4 regions of the Brucella sp. GW823-FHT04E01 genome follow, and region 4 is predicted to be linked to each of the others. Evidence: predicted binding sites of a transcription regulator. Region 4 holds the regulator's gene; each other region holds the start of a gene.

Region 1 (3,143 bases), on a different contig from region 4:
GATAGATGGTTGCAATGATATCGGCATGCTGCGCCGGCGCGATCTTGCGATAATCGGGCAGCGCGCAGGCGTCCCACAAAAGCTCAATGCGTGCCGGTGTCTTGGCAAGCCGCACAATCTCTTCGTCTTTCGACAAATTTTCAAGCGCTTGTTGATCGACGGCTGGCAAAGCCTTGGCCAATCCTTCGATCGGCGCGGGCGTTTCCAGAGAAAATCGCAGGGAATCGAGTGTTGAAAAGTCGAAACGGGCCGTTCGCCACTGCAGGACCTTCACCGGATCGAAATTATGCGCTTCCACCCGCTCGACCAGTTCTTCGTCAAACGGATGCACCTGCCCCGTCACGCCGAAGGTGCCGTCACGCAGGTGTCGGCCCGCACGCCCGGCGATCTGTCCCACTTCTGCGGGCGTCAGATCGCGGAACTGATAGCCGTCGAATTTGCGATTCTGCGCAAAGGCAACATGGTCGACATCCAGATTGAGCCCCATCCCGATAGCATCGGTCGCCACCAGAAAATCGACATCGCCCGACTGGTAAAGCTCTACCTGTGCATTGCGTGTGCGCGGGCTGAGCGCGCCCATCACCACCGCCGCCCCGCCGCGCTGGCGGCGGATCAGTTCGGCAATCGCATAAACCTCGTCGGCGGAAAAGGCGACAATGGCGGAACGGTTCGGCAGGCGGGTAATCTTCTTGGACCCTGCATAGGCCAGATGCGACAGGCGCGGACGCGTCACCACATTGATGCCACGCAGAAGCTTTTCCAGAATGCCGCGCATGGTTCCTGCACCAAGCAGGAGCGTCTCCTGCCGTCCGCGCAGATGCAGGATGCGGTCGGTGAATATATGGCCCCGCTCCAGATCACCGGCGAGCTGCACTTCATCGATGGCCACGAAAGCCACATCGGTGCGGCGCGGCATGGCCTCAACCGTGCAGACGGAATAGCGCGCGCCGGGCGGCACGATCTTTTCCTCACCTGTGACCAGCGCGACATTGGCCGCACCAACCCGTTCCACGACGCGGTTATAGACCTCGCGCGCCAGAAGGCGCAGCGGCAGGCCGATCATCCCGCTTCCATGCGACAGCATGCGTTCGATGGCCAGATGCGTTTTGCCGGTATTGGTCGGCCCAAGCACCGCAGTCACATCGCGGCCACTCAAGGTCAGCGGCAAATCATGGGCAGGGAGTTGGTTCATGCCAATAATCGGGTTCCCGGTACAAGCGCCCGTCACGGGCTGGATGCTGGTTCTTGCGATAGCACTATACGACCTGCACCGGAAGCGCTCCTGTTAAGTTTCAATATGGACGAGTTGCCAGCCTTTCGGCGACCGATACGCATCCGGTCAATAACTTGTCGATTAACGATTGGAACGACTCTGGAACGAATCGGCGACGAATCGCTGACTCGGATAGCTTCGCCTTTTGTTCACGGCAACATATAGTAAGCCTAACACAAAACCCCACAATATGATGAATCGGATGTTCCGCTTTTCTGTGTTTTCCTGACGCGAAACGACACCGCCGTTAACTTTTGGCAAAACCTGTCAACAGGCTGTTCCGGTAGCAAGGCGATTCTTCAGAAAATCTTAATGATTACTGATAGTTCGTTAATCCCTGAACGGTTGCGAACACGATCTTCATTAACCTTCAGGCCAAAGCCGGAACGAATCGGCGACGAATCGCTGATCCGCAAAGTTTCTCCATTTGTTCTCACCACATCTGGTGTTCAAAGTGCCCGACACACCATAGAAAATCGAAACCAGACGAACCTTGATGAGCATTTCTTCGATTTCGCATTAACTTTTCCGGCAATTCCGTATGCCCGACCCCGCCGATTTCAAACGTCTCATTGCGGAAACAAAAAGGCGAACGGAGCTATTTCTCCGCCCGCCTCTGTTCTGATAAAGGCGAAGGTCAGTCGCGCTCGACGCACAAGGCAACGCCCATGCCGCCGCCGATGCAAAGTGTCGCCAGACCGCGCTTGGCATCACGGCGCTGCATTTCGTAAAGCAACGTTGTCAGAACGCGCGCGCCGGAGGCACCTATCGGATGTCCGATCGCAATTGCTCCGCCATTGACATTGACGATATCCGGGTTGAGGCCAAGATCACGGACAACGGCGCAGGACTGCGCAGCAAAGGCTTCGTTGGCTTCGACCAGATCGAGATCACCGACGCTCCAGCCTGCCTTTTCCAATGCCTTCTTCGTCGCCGGAATCGGCCCCGTTCCCATGATCGACGGATCAACGCCAGCCGTCGCCCAGGAAACGATGCGAGCCAGCGGCTTCACACCACGTTTGGCAGCCTCATCCGCATCCATCAGAACGACAGCCGCAGCGCCATCGTTAATCCCGGATGCGTTACCCGCTGTAACCGTTCCTTCCTTGTCGAAAGCCGGTCTCAGCTTGGTCAGAGCCTCCATCGTCGTACCGGGACGGATATATTCGTCTACTGAGACAACTACATCCCCCTTGCGACCTTTCACGGTGAAGGGAACGATTTCATCCTCGAACCTGCCGGCAGTCTGTGCAGCTTCCGCCTTCTGCTGGGAGGCCAGTGCGAACTCATCCTGATCGGCGCGGGTCAACTGCCACTGGCGGGCGATATTTTCCGCCGTGATCCCCATGTGGTAGCCATTGAAGGCATCGGTCAGGCCGTCCTTCAGCATGGTGTCGATCATCTTGAAGTCGCCCATCTTCACGCCCGAACGCAAATGCGCGCAATGCGGCGCCATGGACATGGATTCCTGGCCGCCTGCCACGATGATCTTGGCGTCGCCGGAAAGAATCTGCTGCATGCCGAGCGCGACCGCCCGCAAACCCGAACCGCATAGCTGGTTGATCGAGAAGGCCGTTGTCTCCTTTGGGCAACCGGCGTCCATGGCTGCCTGCCGCGCCGGGTTCTGCCCTTCACCTGCCGTCAGCACCTGTCCGAGAATAACCTCGTCCACATCAGTCGCCGCCACACCGGCGCGTTCCAGCGCGCCTTTGATGACCGTCGCACCCAGTTCATGTGCGGGGATATTGGCAAACGCACCGTTGAAAGCGCCCACTGCGGTACGCGCAGCGCTGGCAATGACGATGGCTTTCTGGTCGGACATTCTTTCCTCCTTGAAATGTTGCGCAACACAAAGACCAAAATTCCGGCC
Region 2 (3,143 bases), on a different contig from region 4:
GCTTTTCGGCATCGAAAATTCCTTGGTCTTATTCCCTGCAGCAACCCGGCATTTGCTCGATTTTCTTATCCGCCAGAGAGTCCCCACTTCTTAGACTGCGGGTAGTTTAACCTCATTTCATTGATGAAAGGCAAATAATTCCATTGTTCCTCGACTGAGCGACCGTTACACATTCGGCAAAGCAACAGAAAAAGCGGAGAAACCACATGAAAACGCCGATGAGCCAGGCGGATGCGGAAGCGATCGCCATTGAAGCGTTGGCGTGGTTGGCTCAGGACAAGGACCTGCTGCCTCGCTTCCTCGCCCTGACAGGCATTGAAGCTGCGTCGATCCGGCAGGCAGCACGTGAACCTGGCTTTCTGGCGGGTGTATTACAATTTTTTCTGACACATGAGCCGACGCTGCTGCGCTACTGCGACGAGGCTGGCCGTGATCCGGCAACAATTGAGAAAGCCTTGTCATATCTGCCCGGCGGGCTGAACCAGCACCTTTAGCAAAGACTTCGATCCGCAATTAAAAGCCCGGCATTGCCGGGCTTCTTGGTAATTATTCAGCAGCGGGATTTGCCGCAGAAACCTCGGCTTCGTTCGAAACCGACAATACGTTCAACTCGTGCTGCTTGCCATCCCGTGCAGTCCAGGAAATCGACTGGCCGGGTGCAAGGCCGATCAGCGCAGTACCGATAGGCGTGAGAATCGAAATTTTGCCCTGCGCGATATCCGCTTCGCCCGGATATACCAGAGTCACCCGACGCTCCTGCCCGTCATTGGAGCGAAACTCCACAGTAGAGCCCATGTGAATCACATTCTGCGGCAAACGCTTCGCAGGAACGACTTTCGCGCGGTCAAGTTCAACCATCAACTCCTCGGCGATCTCCTCGAGACGTTCCGAAACGTTTGTGGCCAGCCCCATCAGACGCTCATAGTCGATTTCGCTAACAACGATATTGGGCTTCTTGCGATTCTTTCCGCTCATGGCGAGTGCTCACTGCTGTTGAAAGGTAATAAGTCTCCGTGCTGTTTCTGCACGAAGCCGTTCAGATTGATTTTAATGAAAGCGCTTATTTGAAATCCGCTTTTGGACAAGCGGCGTACCGTCCCCCGGAGTTCCCCTGCGCTAGGCAGAACTCGAGGGTAGCTATCCCGTGATCGGATAAACCCGATGAAGTATGGATGCAAAACGGTTGTTCATATTGCTAAACTTGGTGATATTCCCGGCAATGTCAAGTGTAAGACCAACCGGGATGATATATCCCCATGGCACTTCGGCCTTTCGATGCTATAAAAGGATGTTCCTTTTATGTTCATCAGACGGTTCGTCCTCATGGCTGACACCATTGCACCTAACAGTTCGGAAAAAGGTGTATGCCGCGACTGCCTTGCGCCGCAAAAATCGCACACTGGCAGACGATGCCATGCATGCGGCAGCCCTCGCCTTCTCCGTCACAGCGAGCTTTATAAGCTCTCTCTGGCGCATGTTGATTGTGATGCGTTTTACGCCTCGGTCGAAAAACGCGACAATCCGGAACTGCGGGACAAACCGCTCATCATCGGCGGCGGAAAACGCGGCGTGGTATCGACGGCCTGCTATCTTGCCCGCATTCATGGCGTGCGATCTGCCATGCCCATGTTCAAGGCACTGGAAGCCTGTCCCGACGCCGTCGTCGTTAAGCCAAACATGGAAAAGTATGTTCGCGTTGGTCGTGAAGTGCGGCAAATGATGCGTGACCTGACGCCCCTCGTCGAACCTCTTTCCATCGATGAGGCTTTTCTGGATCTGAGCGGCACGGAACGCCTGCATAAAGCGCCACCTGCTATTGTTCTCGCCCACTTCGCCAAACGCGTAGAGGATGAAATAGGCATTTCTGCCTCGATCGGGCTATCCTATTGCAAGTTTCTGGCCAAGGTTGCATCAGATATCGAAAAGCCGCGCGGTTTTTCCGTTATCGGTGAAGCAGAAGCCCTGACGTTTCTGCGAGACCGATCCGTCAGCACGATCTGGGGAGTAGGCAAGGCTTTCGCAGCCAAACTGGAGAGTGACGGAATCAGGTCGATTGGCCAACTCCAGACGATGGAAGAAGGTGCACTTATGAAGGCGTATGGCACTATGGGGCAGCGTCTTTACCGTTTGTCACGAGGACAGGACAGCCGGAAGGTCGAGCCGGACCACGACATGAAAAGTGTTTCGGCAGAAACAACCTTCAACAATGACTTGTCGGATGCCAACGATCTCGTTCCTGTTCTTCGGGCGCTCGCCGAAAAGGTCTCGCGGCGACTGAAAGCAAGTGAAATAGCCGGGCGTACTGTCGTTTTGAAGCTGAAAACACACGACTTCAAATCGCGTACGCGCAATCGGCAGCTTTCTGATCCCACCCAGCTCGCGGACAGAATCTTCCGCCACGGATTGCAGCTTCTTGAAAAAGAACTGGATGGAACACGATTTAGATTGCTAGGGATTGGGGTTAGCGAGCTTTCTTCAAGTGATCGCGCCGATCCGCCCGATCTTGTAGACACTCAGGCGACCAAACGCGCCGTCGCCGAAAATGCCATCGACAAGTTGCGAAACAAATTTGGATTGAGTGTTGTCGAAACCGGCTATACCTTCTCCAAGGGCAATCTGGCACGCCCGCAAATGCCGCCAGATCGAGACGACCAGCATTGAAATTACAAAGCGCGAAGAAACCTTTGTAGAAATCTTCTACATTTGGCTCTAACGGCTTGACGAGACCGATCTGTATCAATATTGGAACGGGCCAAGGCGCTACCAACTGATTTGGCAACTGCCTTACGGAAGGCCTCGTGGCGGAGTGGTTACGCAGAGGACTGCAAATCCTTGCACCCCGGTTCGATTCCGGGCGAGGCCTCCAATATTTCCATATATAAAATCAATAGACTATTGAGATCAGCGTCGAATTCGACATGGCGAGCCTTGTTGCATCATGTTGGAAGTTAATTCCTATAAATTACAAATGGTGACGCAAAAATTGGGCGAACCCGTGTGACATCGAGCGCAACATACTTGGCTCTGTTTGTTGTCGTGAACAAAACAAAAGCCTCGGCAGGTGAAGTCTAAAGAAATTGCAGTCATGTTTGGTGGTATTTGTGTTCGTGTAACACGCAATAAATACGTAATTTAGACGCTTT
Region 3 (3,143 bases), 660 kb from region 4:
GCGGGTGCAGGGCCAAATTCCAGCGCTTCGATCTTCGCGCCGCGCCGGGTGACCTTGTTGGAAGATACAAGAATATCGTCAATATCCTTGTTGGCCTGCACGAAATGGGTCTGCAGCTTGCGCACGCGCTCGTCGAGGCGGCCCACATCTTCCATCAAGCGGATCACTTCGCCCTGAATCACATGCGCCTGCTCACGCATGCGGGCATCCTTCAGGATTGCCTGAATGACCTGAATCGACAGCATCAGCAGCGACGGCGAGACAATGACGACTCGCGCCCGATGCGCACGCTGGATCAGGGCCTCGAAGTGCTCGTGAATATCGGCGAAGATGGACTCCGACGGCACGAACAGAAAAGCCGTATCCTGTGTTTCGCCGGGGATCAGATATTTGTCCGAGACATCCTTGATATGCACTTCCATGTCGCGGCGGAACTGGGCGACTGCTGCCTTGCGCGCCTCCGGCTGTTCCGTTTCGCGCATCGAATTCCAGGCTTCGAGCGGGAATTTTGCGTCGATCACGAGCGAGGGTGCATTGTTCGGCATCCGTACAAGGCAGTCGGGACGGGTGCTGTTGGAAAGCGTTGCCTGAAACTCGTAGGCCCCCTGCGGCAGGCCGTCGGCGATGATCGCTTCCATGCGCGACTGGCCGAAAGCGCCGCGCGTCTGCTTGTTGGCGAGGATCGCCTGCAATTGCACCACCTGTCCGGCGAGCGACTGGATATTGTTCTGCGCCGTGTCGATGACGGCAAGACGTTCCTGCAATTTGGCGAGATTTTCATGCGTCGAGCGGGTCTGTTCGGTCATGGTCTGGCCGATGCGATGCGTCATGCCGTCGAGCCGTTCGCGGATCGACTGGTTGAGTTCCGCCTGCCGTGAGCCGAATACCTCGGCCATGGTCTGCATCCGGCCCTGCATCTCGGCCTGTGCCTTCAGGATTTCCGCCATGCGATATTCTGCATCCCGGGCACGGTCCTCGGCCTGTGCTTCCGCAACCGCGCGAAGTCGGGCAGAGCGCGTCGCCGCGATCAGAAAAATCGCAAGACACAGCACCAGCACGACGATACCCGCCAGCAGGATATTCCCCAGCGTGAAGGATGTGGCACCGAGCTGCAGAATCGGCTCATTCAGGAGATTCTGATTTTCCATGAAGAGAGCTTAGCTGATTCGTATCGTCTTGATGAGATCAAAACGAGAACATTTTGCAAAGTGTAATTGACGATTCTCGCGTGAGCCATTACGTGAAAGCCCATGTCTGTAAAACCGCTTGTCATCCTTCCCGATCCCGTCCTGCGCCAGGTTTCCAAGCCTGTGGAGCGCTTTGACGACCAGCTGCGCAAATTTGCCGGCGACATGTTCGACACCATGTATGATGCGCCGGGCATTGGCCTCGCCGCCATTCAGGTAGGCGAACCGATCCGCATGCTCGTCATCGACCTTGCCAAGGAAGATGAACCGAAAGCGCCGCATGTCTTCATCAATCCCGAGATTGTCGGCGTGACGGATGAAGTCAGCACCTATGAGGAAGGCTGCCTTTCGATACCGGATTATTATGCCGAAGTGGAACGGCCAGCCGCCATCAAGGTCAATTACTTCGATGCAGATGGCAAACAGCATTTGATCGAAGCCGACGGGCTGATGGCTACCTGCCTGCAGCATGAGATCGATCATCTGAACGGCGTGCTCTTCATCGATCATATTTCCAAGCTGAAGCGCGATATGGTCATCAAGAAGTTCAAGAAGCTCGCCAGCCAGCGCGCGCCCGGGAAAGTGCTTTAATGCGTGTCGTTTTCATGGGGACACCGGAATTTTCCGTGCCGATCCTCACCGCCATCATCGGTCACGGTTATGAGGTTGTTGCGGCCTATACGCAGCCGCCGCGTCCGGCTGGCCGTCGCGGGCTGGAGCTGACCAAGTCACCGGTGCATGAAAAGGCCGAACAGTTCGGTATTCCGGTGTTCACGCCGAAGAGCCTCAAGGGCGTGGAAGAGCAGGACGTTTTCGCAAGCCTCGAAGCCGATGTCGCGATTGTCGTGGCCTATGGTCTGCTGCTGCCGCAAGCCATTCTGGATGCACCGCGCCTCGGTTGCTATAACGGCCATGCCTCGCTGCTGCCGCGCTGGCGCGGGGCTGCTCCGATCCAGCGTGCCATCATGGCAGGCGATAGCGAAACCGGCATGATGATCATGAAGATGGATGCCGGGCTCGATACCGGTCCCGTTGCCATGGCCGAAAAGGTTGCGATCACGCCGGACATGACGGCAGGCGAACTGCATGACCGTCTGAGCATGATCGGCGCCGACCTGATGATCCGTGCGCTGGGCGCGCTTGAGCGTGAAAGCCTTGCCTTGCAGCCGCAGGCGGAAGAAGGCGTCACCTATGCCGCCAAGATCGACAAGGCCGAGGCGCGCATCGACTGGTCGAAGCCGGCACAGGACGTGCACAATACCATTCGCGGTCTGTCGCCCTTTCCGGGTGCATGGTGCGAGATGGAAATCAATGGCGCTGTCGAACGTGTGAAGCTTCAGCGCTCGGCGCTGGGTGAGGGGTCCGGGGAACCGGGCACGGTGCTGGACGATCGCCTGACGGTTGCCTGCGGGGAAAGGGCCGTGCGGCTCGTTACGCTGCAGCGTTCCGGCGGCAAGCCATTGCCCGCGCAAGAATTTCTGCGTGGCGCACAGGTTTCGAAGGTTCTGTAAGCGGTGCCGCGCTACAAGCTCACTGTCGAATATGACGGCACGCCCTATGTTGGCTGGCAGCGGCAGGAAAACGGCCATGCGGTGCAGAATGCCATCGAACTGGCATTCAAGAAGTTCTGCGGGGAAGATTTGACGCTGAGTGCGGCTGGCCGCACCGATGCAGGCGTGCATGCAACCGCACAGGTCGTGCATGTCGATCTCACCAAGGATTGGGGTGCAGGCAAGGTGCGCGATGCGGTCAATGCGCACCTCGTCATGGCGGATGAGCGCGTCAGCATCTTGAATGTCGAGAAGACGACGGACACATTCGATGCGCGTTTTTCAGCGCGTGCCCGGCATTATCTCTATCGTATCCATAATCGCCGTGCGCCTCTGGCGATTGATTATCAGCGCGCATGGTGGGTGCAGAAGCGACTTGATGCTGAAGCGATGCACGAAGCAGCAA
Region 4 (3,143 bases):
CGAGATAGTAAGGCGAGCCGGCGGAGCGCCACATGATAAAGGGATCATTCCGGATGATCCTGCCAAAATCAAACAGGCAATAGCAGACAGCCTGCAAAGCGGCATCGACATTCTGGTGACAATCGGTGGCGCTTCCGTCGGTGACCGGGATTTTGTGCATGGAGCACTGCAGAAACAGGGCGTCAATCTCGACTTCTGGAAGATCGCCATGCGGCCCGGCAAGCCCCTGATGTATGGGCGCATCGAAGCGAACGGCAAGATCGTGCATGTCATCGGCCTACCGGGCAATCCCGTTTCGAGCTTGGTATGCAGCCTCGTTTTTCTCCGTCCGCTCGTCGCCAAGCTTGCCGGAACGAACCTCGATGCCGATATCCGACCTGCAAAGCTGGGCACTGACCTGCCTGCGAATGACCACCGCCGCGATTATATCCGGGCCACAATCGAATCAAACCCTGATGGAACGCTGACCGCAAAGCCGTTTCCGGTCCAAGATTCGTCCATGCTTTCAGCTCTCGTCGGTTCAAAAGCGCTTCTCATCAGGGATGAAAACGCTCCTGCTGCCACTGCTGGCGATGATTGTCGCGTTCTCATGCTGTAGATCGAGCGCAATTCTCGGCCTCACTAAAGCTTGAGAAAACAGACCTAAGTCATCATAAAATATATGTTATTCGAAGCAGCATCTGACATGCCGTGCCCGTGATGGTCTTGCCCTGAAGTATTCCGTTCAATCTCACCCTGAGCGTTAATGGTTTTAAAACCATTGCAGAACAAGACTGGAACATATAGTGTTCGTTCTGGTTTTGTTTTTCTCGATTCTTGGCCGGGAGGGTGTCGCGCATGTTAACCCGTAAACAGCACGAGCTTCTGCTGTTCATTCATGAACGTCTAAAAGAAACGGGCATTCCCCCGTCTTTCGATGAAATGAAGGAAGCGCTCGATCTGGCTTCAAAATCGGGTATCCATCGTCTGATCACCGCCCTTGAGGAGCGTGGATTTATTCGCCGTCTGCCGAACAGGGCGCGTGCGCTTGAGGTGTTACGTCTGCCGGATTCCATCGCTCCGGGCCTCAATGCACAAAAGAAGTTCGCTCCCAGCGTTATCGAAGGCAGCCTGGGCAAAACGCCTCCGCCACCGGCACGCCCCGCCCCCGTGGCTACCAATGACGACACGTCTGGAACTGTGTCCGTACCGGTCATGGGGCGAATTGCTGCGGGTGTACCGATTTCAGCAATCCAGAATCAGACACACTCCCTCAGCCTTCCGCCCGAAATGATCGGTGCGGGCGAGCACTACGCGCTTGAGGTCAGAGGTGATTCAATGATCGACGCCGGCATTTTCGACGGTGATACCGTCATCATTAAACGCGGTGATTCAGCAAACCCCGGCGAAATCGTGGTGGCACTTGTCGATGACGAGGAAGCGACTTTGAAGCGCTTTCGCCGCAAGGGTGCATCCATCGCTTTGGAAGCCGCAAACCCGGCATACGAAACTAGAATATTTGGCCCGGATCGCGTTCGTGTGCAGGGCAAGCTTGTGGGCCTGATCCGCCGCTACTAGATCGTAGTGTAGCCGGTTTTGGAGATAAGCTCCGAGTTCAAACAATGGAGCGGTTCCAGTTAAGAACAGAAACGTGGAACCGCTCTTTATTTAGTTGCAGCGCGTTGGTTCATCGCTAACACCTGATGAACAAACTCCGGCATTTTGAGCGGAGTGGGATTTTGGTTTGTACTCGCGCTCGGACAAGCCACGTGCTGGACGCGAATGGATGCGGTGCAGATGCCAGGGACGACTTGGCGCATCAATTGCATAGGTAATTCGGTCCTCCGGCTGCAATTCAGATGTTTGCTGGCTCATCCCGGGCTTTGCGACGTCGTAGGTGTCGCCCGGTACAGCTCTGAAAGATCGATTTTGATCTGGCCTTTCTCCGAGCCTGATCTCGACGGCTCCCTTTAGTGCCAGTTCCTGCTTGCTGATACTCAGGATAGTGGAACGTTCGCACGCCAGATCTTTGCCGGAAACGGCGAGAATAACCACATCGCCGATATTGCAGGCTATTTCCAGCATCGCGACATCTGCGGTGTAGGCTAGTGTACGACCATTACGCAGACTGATCGTGCAAAGTCCATCTTCGCATTCGAACCCGTCCCCATCAGTTCGCTTTTTGTTTTTGCCGGATGGCGGCGCAATGAACTCTTCCACCAGATAAGCGGTTTTCCAATTGTCGATTGTGAACTGTGACGGTCGGCTTCGATTGACTGCGAACTTCCCGTCCGCGAGCCGAACCCCCACCAGTTTGGCATCTTCCGAGATCACGATGTCAGGAAAGGGCTCCCTGACGAAAGCAGCAAACCCTAGAACGATGAACGGCAGCGCCAACACCTTCAATCTGGTCGACAGAACAACAACCAGAACGAGCGCAATGGTCCAGAGAACGATAGTGAGTGCGGGCATGGCCCCAGGATTACCGTCTGGTGACCACTTTGCAACAAAGGCAGCAATGTGCCTGACTGCGAAAATGCCCCAGCCCATTATCTGCAAAGGCACCCAGTCCAGTTGCAATGGCATCAGCACAAGACCAAAGACGGCAAACGGCATCACGAGAAGAGCTATTACAGGCTCAGCGAGGACATTTCCTACCAAGCCGAACGGCGCTGTATTGTTGAAGTGATAAGCTGCAAAAATCCCGCTCGCCAGTCCGGCAATGAGCGAAGTAGCCGCCGCCGCTGTGATCGGCTTCAGGATTTTTCCAGCGAAGCTATAAGCGGTCTTCCCACGTTTTTCCGTGCCAACCTGCCTGACCGCGTAGCGCTCGCTCCACCAGGCATAACCGGCAATCAACGCAGCCGTAGCCGAAAAAGACATTTGAAAACTCGGTCCCAGTATCTCATGCGGCGAAATTGCAATCATAGCGATGGCCGCAATCGCCAGATTGCGCATACTGATGGCCGCTCGGTCTACCAGCAAAGCTCCGAGCATGACTGCAATCATCACATAGCTTCGTTGTGCAGCGACATCCGCACCTGACATGGCAAGATAGAAGGTACAGCTCAACAGGGAGAGAAAGGCCGCATATTTCTTCACCGGATGCCGCGCACTGAAAGCCGGAAATAGCGCGAAGACGGATCGCAACGTCAGCATGACAA

What was found. The regulator LexA, encoded in region 4, represses DNA repair genes until DNA is damaged. The targets are predictions, from matches to a motif close to TGTTCNNNNTGTGTTCNG.
Positions count from the first base shown of each region.
Region 1: the regulator LexA is predicted to act here: its motif matches at 1,363-1,380, upstream of AC1RHM_RS20420 (helicase-related protein).
Region 2: the regulator LexA is predicted to act here: its motif matches at 1,290-1,307, upstream of AC1RHM_RS13105 (DNA polymerase IV).
Region 3: the regulator LexA is predicted to act here: its motif matches at 1,182-1,199, upstream of AC1RHM_RS05105 (DNA recombination protein RmuC).

Region 1 covers NZ_JBXAIK010000005.1:139,882-143,024, forward strand. Annotated here, with positions in the region: gene AC1RHM_RS20420 (helicase-related protein) at 1-1,192, opposite strand, end outside; gene AC1RHM_RS20425 (acetyl-CoA C-acetyltransferase) at 1,911-3,095, opposite strand.
Region 2 covers NZ_JBXAIK010000003.1:569,200-572,342, reverse strand. Annotated here, with positions in the region: gene AC1RHM_RS13120 (response regulator) at 1-12, opposite strand, end outside; gene AC1RHM_RS13115 (DUF3572 domain-containing protein) at 207-494, shown strand; gene rnk (nucleoside diphosphate kinase regulator) at 547-975, opposite strand; gene AC1RHM_RS13105 (DNA polymerase IV) at 1,324-2,661, shown strand; tRNA gene AC1RHM_RS13100 (tRNA-Cys) at 2,793-2,866, shown strand.
Region 3 covers NZ_JBXAIK010000001.1:1,030,152-1,033,294, reverse strand. Annotated here, with positions in the region: gene AC1RHM_RS05105 (DNA recombination protein RmuC) at 1-1,148, opposite strand, end outside; gene def (peptide deformylase) at 1,251-1,778, shown strand; gene fmt (methionyl-tRNA formyltransferase) at 1,778-2,698, shown strand; gene truA (tRNA pseudouridine(38-40) synthase TruA) at 2,702-3,143, shown strand, end outside.
Region 4 covers NZ_JBXAIK010000001.1:370,227-373,369, forward strand. Annotated here, with positions in the region: gene AC1RHM_RS01915 (molybdopterin molybdotransferase MoeA) at 1-598, shown strand, start outside; gene lexA (transcriptional repressor LexA) at 838-1,557, shown strand; gene AC1RHM_RS01925 (ComEC/Rec2 family competence protein) at 1,648-3,143, opposite strand, start outside.